Regions from separate parts of the Rahnella sp. RFA10(1/100) genome, predicted to be linked through region 3. Evidence: predicted binding sites of a transcription regulator. Region 3 holds the regulator's gene; each other region holds the start of a gene.
The links. The regulator CRP, encoded in region 3, controls carbon source genes, mostly activating them, when cyclic AMP is high. The targets are predictions, from matches to a motif close to ATGTGANNNNNNTCACAT.

Region 1 (3,285 bases), on a different contig from region 3:
CTTCAGCCGGGTACGGGATAAAGACTGAAAATATCGTACCTTGCGGCGTGTTGTCTGATATTTCGATGCTACCACCCGCCTGACGGACATAACCGGCAACCAGATACAGGCCGATGCCATGTTCTGCACCCGTGGCGTCCTGTCCGCTGGAAGGCTTACTGGTGACGCCTTGTTCAAACAGGTGCGGTTTGAGCGCATCTTCCACACCGTTGCCCTGATCGGCGACTTCAATCAGCAGTTCCTGGTTTCTGTCGGAAATATACAATTCAACCGGTGCAGGCGGCGACAGCGCTTTCAGCGTGGCGTCCACGGCGTTATCGAGCAAGTTACCGACTACGGACATCAGCTCGGTTTCGCTAATGCCTGCCGGAATGCGGGTGAGCTGACAAGCCGGGTCGAAACTCAGCCCGACGCCTTTTTCACGCGCGCTGACGTATTTCCCCAGCAGCAGGCCGCACAGCGCGGGTGAGGTAAAGCGCGCTGAGACGAAATCCAGCACCGCCTGTGCGCCTTCCGATTGCGCCTGTATATAGTGCATGGCGTCATCGTAACGCTGCATTTGCAACAAACCTGCCAGCGTGGCGGTCCAGTTGAGCTGTTCATGGCGCATGATGCGCAGATTATCAGCATAGCGTTTCACCTGACTCAACTGGCTGCTCAGCGTATTAATGTCATTTTTATCGCGGAAACTGAATACCCAGCCACTCTCTGCACCGGGTTCCAGTTCGATTGGCACGCGGTTGACGATCACCTGGCGCTGATTAAGTACCGTAATCTGATCATGTTGACTGTTATTTCCACTGATGCCGCTTTGCGTGAAGAATGCGGGAGGCGTCTGAAGCACCTCCGCCAGGGGTTTACCCAGCAGTTCGTTTTCGGGCCGGCGGATATCGAGCAATTCACGCGCAGCCCGGTTAATGGAAATCAGCTGCTTTTCAGCGTTAACCGCAAATACGCCTTCATACATGGCTTCCAGTAAAGCTTTTTGCTGGCGAACCAGCAGGGCGATATCTTTGGGTTCCAGCCAGAACATCTGTCTTTTAACGTTACGGGTAAACATCCAGGAAAAGATAAACAACAATAATAAAAGCAGCAAACCGTATAAACCGGCCTGCGCCAGACGGCGGCCATTAATATTGTCGATATATGAGGTGAGATAACCGACCGAAACAATCCCGATCACCTGGTTATTCGCATCCAGAATCGGGGCTTTGCTGCGTAATGAAACGCCAATGCCGCCCTGACGCACAGAAATAATGGTTTTACCGGCCAGTACACCGGCGTTATCACCGCCGATCATCGGCAGGTCTACGCGATCCGGCGATTCGGAATGATAAAGATGCAGCTCGCGGGTGTCGCCGATGACGATATAACTGGCGTCACTTTTATCGCGTAATGGCTGGATAAGCTGCGCGATGCCGGAAATATCCCGCGCCTTAACTTTCTGCGCCAGCCCTGGCATCAGCGCAATCTCGCTGGCCTGAACCCGGGCACGCTGACCGAGATCATGATGCAACTGGCGGTCGATAATATGAAATAAAATCGCCCCCAGCAGTGCCAGCAACACGCAGGAAAATACCACCAGAGATAAAAAGAGTTTTACCTGAAAAGGTAATCTGAATTTCATACGACCTGCTGCAAGGCGAACTTAAAACATACATTGAATAAGCCTATCACGGCAAAATGTGAGCCGTAATCGCAGAGAAGCAGAGTTGTGAACAGGAGATTAAAATGGCGATGATTTCACACAGTAATGACAGGGTTAAAGGTGGGTTTTACTACTAATCTTATAATCCTTATAAAGCAAGGTGCATTAACACCATAAACACCATAACAACCTTTATCCCTGCGATTTTAATTTGAACAACCTCACATCCGGCTGACCGGTCGTTTTCATATGCTCAGACCATCAATAAGAAAAGACTCCCGAAGAAAGAGGCAATGTCATGAGCACAACCGACGATTCCTACATCGCTGTCAAAGAAACGAAAACCTCCGGCCTTTCAGCCAGACAAAAATGGTGGCACATTCTTGATAACTACAAAATAGGCATCATCCCGCTGCCATTTTTTCTGCTGGCGGGCGTACTGATCCTGCTTGACTGCCTGAACGGCAAGTTGCCGAGCGACATCGTGGTGATGGTCGCCACGCTGGCCTTCTTCGGCTTTGCCTGCGGTGAGTTCGGTAAACGCTTACCTGTGGTAGGGAAACTGGGGGCCGCGGCGATTTGTGCCACGTTTATTCCTTCGGCGATGGTGCATTATGGTCTGCTGCCGGATGTTGTTGTTGACTCCACGGTCAAATTTTATAAATCCACCAATATTCTCTACCTCTATATTTGCTGCATTATTGTCGGCAGCATCATGAGCATGAATCGTCAGGTGTTGATTCAGGGCTTTATGCGTATTTTTGTGCCGATGCTGTGCGGCGAAGTTGTCGGGATGATCGCCGGTATGGCGATGGGCACGGTTTTAGGTTTACCGCCGGTGCAAACCTTCTTTTTCCTGATCCTGCCAATCATGGCCGGTGGTGTAGGAGAAGGCGCAATCCCGCTGTCGATGGGTTACGCGACCATCCTGCATATGGAGCAAGGTGTGGCGCTTGGGCGCATTCTGCCGATTGTTATGCTTGGCGGTCTGACGGCCATTGTGCTGGCGGGTGTGCTGAATCAGCTGGGGAAACGTTATCCACATCTGACGGGTGAAGGCCAGCTGATGCCGTCGGGCAACGGCAAGATGGGCAGCGGTACTGAGGAATTTAACGGTAACCCGGGCGTCAATGCGCTGGCCTGTGGCGCACTGCTGGCGATCCTGTTGTACATGGTCGGAATGCTGGGCCAGAAATGGATTGGCCTGCCGGCGCCCGTGGGCATGCTGTTTGCGGCGGTGCTGGTGAAACTGGCTAACGGCGTTTCGCCGACTATTCAGCACGGTTCAATGACGGTGTATAAATTCTTCCGTACGGCGGTAACTTATCCGGTGTTATTCGCGGTGGGGGTGGCCATTACGCCTTGGCAGGAGCTGATCAACGCTTTCACTATTCAGAACCTGCTGGTGATTGTGACCACCGTAATGGCGCTGGTCGGCACCGGCTTTTATGTGGGTAAGAAAATCGGCATGCATCCTATCGATGTGGCGATCGTCTCCTGCTGTCAGAGCGGGCAGGGCGGCACCGGTGACGTGGCAATTCTGACATCCGGTAACCGCATGACGCTGATGCCCTTCGCGCAAATTGCTACCCGCATAGGCGGCGCAATTAACGTATCCGTCGGATTATTCGTGCTGG
Region 2 (3,285 bases), on a different contig from region 3:
TCTCGTCGAACTTGTGTGAGATAAACAAAATAGCTTTACCCTCATGTTTCAGGCGTTCGACAATCTGATAAAACTCAATAATTTCATGCTGAGAAAGGGCGGCGGTGGGTTCGTCGAGAATCACCACCTGGGCATCAAACGACAGTGCGCGGGCGATCGCCACCATGTGGCGTTGCGCGATACTCAGTTCTTTGAGGATAGCGTGAGGGTCAATATTCACTTCAAGTCGCGTCAGGATATCACGCGCCTGCTGATGCATCGCCTGCCAGTTCAGACGCTTGAAAATGCCGTGATAAAGATAGTGGCCGACAAAGATATTCTCGGTGACAGAAAGTTCGTCAAACAGTACGGTTTCCTGATGGATAGCGGTGATGCCAACTTTGTGGGCGGATTCGGGATTCGGCAGTTTTATCGGAATAGCTTTATAGTGCAACTCCCCTTCCTCCGGCTGATAAATGCCGGTCATGACTTTCACCAGCGTTGATTTTCCCGCGCCGTTTTCGCCAATCAGGGCGGTTACTTTACCCGGATACAAATCCACGTGAACGTTATTTAACGCCCTGACACCCGGAAAGACTTTGCTGATGCCCTGCAATGACAACAGCGGTGTCGCTGAATCACTCATGTTGTTTCCCCAGTCTGACTAAGTACAACAAAACGGCTGACCGGTAATCCGGCCAGCCGCGTTCAGGATCAGAAGATTTTAGAGAATTTATCGATATTACTGGCGTCGTAGACAAAAGGTTCAGCCATTGCACCGCTGCCGTCTGCATCAAGTTTCACTTTACCTAAACGGCCCATGCTGGCTTCCGTCTTAGTGGCGGTGCCTTTCACCAAATCATCAGCCAGATAGGTAGCGGCGTAACCCAGATCTATCGGGTTCCAGATGGCAAAACTTTTCGTTGCACCGGATTTCACTGCGCCTGCCATTTCAGACGGCAGCCCGAGTCCTGTAACGTAAACCTTACCGATTTTGCCCTGATCTTTGACCGCCTGCGCCGCTGCCACGATACCCACGGATGAAGGGGAAATAATCACTTTCAGATCCGGATAGGATTTCAACAGACCAATGGTTTCGCGGTAGCTTTTATCTGACAAATCATCACCATAAGCGACGGTCACCAGATTCACCGAAGGGTATTTCGGCAGCACTTTTTTCATTTCCGCAATCCACAGATTCTGGTTGGTGGAGGTAGGGGTTGCGCTCAGGATCGCGACATCACCTTTCTCCACATTCAGCGCTTTCAGCGCGTCGGCAGCCAGTTTGACGTTGGTTTCACCAATCAATGCATTGTTGGAGGGATTGAGATGGATCTGGCGGCCATCTTTGGCGACACCGGAATCCCAGGACACCACTTTAATGCCGCGCTGCATGGCTTTTTTCAGCACCGGCACCAGTGCATCGGGGTCATTGGCCGAGACGGCGATGGCGTCGACGCCCTGCGCAATCAGGCCATTTAGCACTTCGATTTGCGCTTCGGCGGTGGTCGTTGTCGGGCCGGTATAGATTACTTTTACATCACCCAGTTCTTTGGCAGCCTGCTGAGCGCCGACGTTTGCTGCTTCAAAAAAACCGTTGCCCAGCGACTTTGCCACCAGTGCAATTTTCACTTCTGCCGATGCCGCGCCTGCCAGCAGAATACTGCCCGCCATCAGGGTGAGGCTCAGTACGTGTTTTAATTTCATTGTTTGTACTCCGCATAAAGTTTAACGACTAAAAAATTGCCGACGCGCCAGGCGCATGATCACGACTCTAGGAGGTTGCTGACAGGCTCACCTTTCCGCGAGTGCCAGTTCAGCGCGAACTATGGCAAAGATGCAAAGGTTTAAGCGAACAACCTCACAATTTGATAACAATCTTGTTTCGGTCATGCCAAACGGTCAGAAAAACACACATTACCGGTCTTAGAAAACCGCACTGAAATTGGGCATAAAGCTACGCAGGGTGCCGGATTGCAAAGGATTTAATAAGGAAGGGAATGTTTTGTTCAAAAGCGGCTGGCGGATCACAGTTTCAACCCGATGGACACTCCGGCGCCGACTAAGATATTACGATAATGTTAATAAGGAGTCGGAAATGACCGTGTTACGCAGTAGTGAGTATTTTCTCTCAGGAGATTTCCCGGTCGCTATTGAACCCCGTTATCCGCAGGAAACCTTTCCTGAACATCATCATCAGGATTTCAATGAAATTGTGCTGGTTGAGCATGGCACCGGCACGCACGTTTTTAATGATCAGCCGCTGATCCTGAGTTCGGGCAGTGTGTGTTTTGTACGCCACTGCGACCATCATCTCTATGAAGATACCGACCACCTGCATCTGACCAACGTGCTGTATCGCAGCCCGAATGCGTTTCGTTTTCTCAACGGCGTCGGTGATTTACTGCCGCAGGAAGTGGACGGGGTCTATCCTGCGCACTGGCGCATCAGTCCGAATCAGATAATCCAGGCTAAAATGCTGATTGATTTGCTGGCGCGATCCCCTGCTATGCAATCTCCGCAATCGCAGGCGCAGCAGGAATTATATTTTATGCAGCTGTTATTGTTACTGCGCAAAGGCAGCCGTGAGGTGGGTTATCGCGGGCAGGGCGGTGATCTGAACAATCTGCTGGACTGGTTGAATGAGCATTACAACGAGGACGTCGACTGGCCTGAACTGGCTGCGCGGTTCTCAATGTCGCTGCGCACCTTGCATCGCCAGATGAAACAGCAAACCGGCTGCACACCGCTCAATTACCTCAACCGCCTGCGTCTGCTCAATGCGCGTAACATGCTGCGTTTCAGCGACAGCCCGATAACCGAGATTGCGCACAACTGCGGTTTCTGTGATAGCAATTATTTCTCCACATTGTTTAAACGCGAATTTGGTTATGCCCCCCGAAGTGTGCGCCAGTAGCCCCGTAATTTGCAAAAATGTTATGTCAGTCAGTCCGACCATGACATTTTTGCCATTTCTCAAAATTAAATGGCAACCACGGAAAGGTAATGACTCCCCGGATAGAACAGGCTGTTAAAACTTCACAAAAAAGAGCTTTTTTATTAACAATTCGTTCATCACCTCTATCCGTATTTGGAGACGCTACATGAGCACAGTTCAGAAACGTATGTACATCAACGGCGAGTTCGTCGAAAACACGGGCGGTAAATGGATTGACGTTGTGAATCCGGCGACAGAACACGTGATTTCGCAGATCCCCGAAGGGTCGGCTGAAGATGCTAAAAAAGCCATTGATGCGGCCGAAGCGGCGCAACCGGGCTGGGAAGCCTTGCCTGCAGTAGAACGCG
Region 3 (3,285 bases):
ATCCCCTTTCTGGAGAAAAGCATTTATGTCAGCCAAACATCCTGTTATTGCCGTTACCGGTTCGAGCGGTGCAGGCACCACGACCACCAGCGTGGCGTTTCGTAAAATATTTCAACAGCTTGGCTTACGCGCTGCGGAGCTGGAAGGCGACAGTTTTCACCATTTCACCCGTCCTGAAATGGATGCGGCGATCCGTAAGGCACGCGATCTCGGGCGCCACATCAGTTATTTCGGGCCGGAAGCCAATGACTTTGGTTTGCTGGAAAAAAGCTTTATCGAATATGGCAAAACCGGCACCGGCCGTTCACGTAAGTATTTGCATACTTATGACGAAGCGGTTCCCTATAATCAGGTGCCGGGCACGTTTACGCCATGGCAGGCGTTGCCGGAACCAACGGATATCTTATTCTATGAAGGCCTGCACGGCGGTGTAGTGACAGACAAAATTGATGTCGCCGCCCAGGTCGATTTGCTGGTCGGCGTTGTGCCTATCGTTAACCTGGAGTGGATCCAGAAACTGGTGCGCGATACCGGGGAGCGTGGCCATTCACGTGAAGCAGTGATGGATTCCGTCGTGCGTTCGATGGATGATTATATCAGCTACATTACGCCGCAGTTTTCCCGCACCCACATCAACTTCCAGCGTGTGCCGACTATCGACACCTCAAACCCGTTCGCAGCAAAAGCCATTCCGTCACTGGATGAAAGCTTTGTGGTGATCCATTTCCAGGGACTGGACGACATCGATTTCCCCTATCTGCTGGCAATGTTGCAGGGGTCATTTATCTCGCACATCAAAACGCTGGTGGTACCAGGTGGGAAAATGGGGCTGGCGATGGAGCTGATCATGGCGCCACTGGTGCAGCGCCTGATGGAAGGTAAGAAAATCGAGTAAACTTTATTCCGCTGCAATCACTTCAAAGCTGTGGGTGATGGTGGCCGCTTTACCCAACATCAGAGACACTGAACAGTATTTTTCGGCAGAAAGGCTGACCGCACGTTCAACAATCTTATCGGTCAGATCCTTACCGGTGACGATAAAATGCAGATTGATATGCGTGAACAGACGCGGCGCTTCTTCGCGGCGTTGTGAAGTCAGCTTCACTTCACAATCACGCACGTCATTACGGCCTTTCTGTAAAATAGATACCACGTCAATTGCACTGCAGCCGCCTGCGGACATCAGTAACATTTCCATCGGGCTTGGGGCTTTATCGCCCGCGTTACCATCCATTGAAATCTGATGACCCGACGCTGACTCACCTAAAAAGGTCAGCCCTTCAACCCATTTGACACGTGCGTGCATGAACTATTCTCCCGGTGAATAAACTTTTAGAAATCTGCTCTCAGAGTACCCTTTAGACCAAAATCTGGCAACGTAACCCGATCGCCATCATGCTGAAGCGAGACAACAGAAGACAGCATCTCAAACCTGTGCTACAAACAAAGCCGAAACATACTTTCCAGTAAATTGCGGTGACGGTTTTTGCGGTTTAAGAACAGAACCCACGGTGTTAACAGCAATAAACAGGCTGTTGCACTCCGACATCCGCTTGCAGCATTTCTGGGGAGTTATATGCTGAAAGGGCGCTTTGGATTTGAAGTGCCATACAGGGAACTCTGAGCCCTGTGATTTTGGGCAGCGATAACAACAGAGGATAATAGCTAATGGTTCTCGGCAAGCCACAAACAGACCCGACTCTTGAATGGTTCCTGTCTCACTGTCATATACATAAGTATCCTTCTAAAAGTACGCTGATTCACCAGGGTGAAAAAGCCGAAACGCTTTACTACATCGTGAAAGGGTCAGTTGCTGTCCTGATTAAAGATGAAGAAGGCAAGGAAATGATACTGTCCTACCTTAACCAAGGTGACTTCATCGGTGAGCTGGGACTCTTCGAAGAAGGTCAGGAACGTAGTGCCTGGGTACGTGCTAAAACTGCCTGTGAAGTGGCTGAAATTTCGTATAAAAAGTTCCGCCAGCTGATTCAGGTTAACCCGGATATTCTGATGCGTCTCTCCGCGCAGATGGCCAACCGTCTGCAAGTGACGTCAGAGAAAGTCGGCAACCTTGCCTTCCTCGACGTAACCGGTCGTATCGCTCAAACGTTGCTCAACCTGGCTAAACAGCCTGATGCAATGACCCATCCGGACGGGATGCAAATCAAGATTACCCGTCAGGAAATTGGCCAAATCGTCGGTTGTTCACGTGAAACAGTCGGACGAATCCTCAAAATGCTGGAAGATCAGAGCCTGATCTCCGCACACGGGAAAACGATTGTCGTTTACGGCACACGTTAATCCCTCGAAAATTGGCGCGGCAGAATACTGTCGCGCCTTTTTTATGGGCTAAGCTTTACCCATGACGTTATGGCGAAAACTGTTTTACCATCCTGAAGTGAATTACGCGCTGCGCCAGACGCTGGTGTTGTGCCTGCCTGTTGGCATTTGCTGGCTGTTTGGCAACTTGCAAATGGGTCTGCTGTTTTCCCTCTGCCCGGCCTGCTGTAACATCGCCGGTCTGGATACCCCGCACAAACGCTTTTTCAAACGTCTGATCGTCGGCGGTTCACTGTTTGCCGTGAGCAGCATTCTGCTGCAACTGATGCTGGAAAACTGGTACGTTCCGCTGCCGCTGATCATGCTATCGCTGGCGTTATTGCTCGGCGTTACCGGTGAAATCAGCCCGTTACATGCGCGCCTGTTACCCGGCGCGCTGGTAGCCACTATTTTCACGCTGAGTATGGTCGGTGTGCGCCCGATGTGGCAGGCACCGGTGCTGTTCGCAGCAGGCACAGCCTGGTACGGGGTGTTTAACTGGGTGTGGTTTCGTATTTCGCAAGAACAGCCTATGCGCGAAACGCTCAGCCAGCTTTATCTGCAACTCGCGGATTATTTCGAGGCCAAGTACAGTCTGCTGACGCAACATACCGATCCCGAGACGGCGTTGCCGCCATTACTTACCCGTCAGCAGCAGGTTATCGATCTGATTGCCCTGCTTTATCAGCAATTACACATGCTGCCACAACACGGACATCATCATCACCATAAGCGACTGTTTCAGCTTTTTCAGGTTGCTCTCGATTTGCAGGAGCACATTACCGTCAGCCTGCATCAGCCGGAGGAAGTACAGAAACTGGTTGAGGAAAGCCATGCAGAAGCGGTAATCCGCCGCAATGCGCAGGTGATTTCCACCCGTCTTCGGGTGATTGCCGGCGATATTCTTTATCACCGTTTATCTGAGCGCTTTACCATGGCCAATGAGCTGGCTGCGCTGGAGAAAAT

Region 1: the regulator CRP is predicted to act here: its motif matches at 1,858-1,875, upstream of ETV65_RS20225 (2-hydroxycarboxylate transporter family protein).
Region 2: the regulator CRP is predicted to act here: its motif matches at 1,829-1,846, upstream of rhaS (rhamnose ABC transporter substrate-binding protein).

Annotation. Positions count from the first base shown of each region.
Region 1 covers NZ_SEWR01000008.1:22,385-25,669, forward strand. Annotated here, with positions in the region: gene ETV65_RS20220 (sensor histidine kinase) at 1-1,627, opposite strand, end outside; gene ETV65_RS20225 (2-hydroxycarboxylate transporter family protein) at 1,947-3,285, shown strand, end outside.
Region 2 covers NZ_SEWR01000004.1:37,019-40,303, reverse strand. Annotated here, with positions in the region: gene ETV65_RS13605 (sugar ABC transporter ATP-binding protein) at 1-625, opposite strand, end outside; gene rhaS (rhamnose ABC transporter substrate-binding protein) at 694-1,686, opposite strand; gene rhaS (HTH-type transcriptional activator RhaS) at 2,078-2,896, shown strand; gene aldA (aldehyde dehydrogenase) at 3,084-3,285, shown strand, end outside.
Region 3 covers NZ_SEWR01000005.1:14,724-18,008, forward strand. Annotated here, with positions in the region: gene ETV65_RS15745 (phosphoribulokinase) at 26-895, shown strand; gene ETV65_RS15750 (OsmC family protein) at 899-1,306, opposite strand; gene crp (cAMP-activated global transcriptional regulator CRP) at 1,669-2,301, shown strand; gene ETV65_RS15760 (YccS/YhfK family putative transporter) at 2,363-3,285, shown strand, end outside.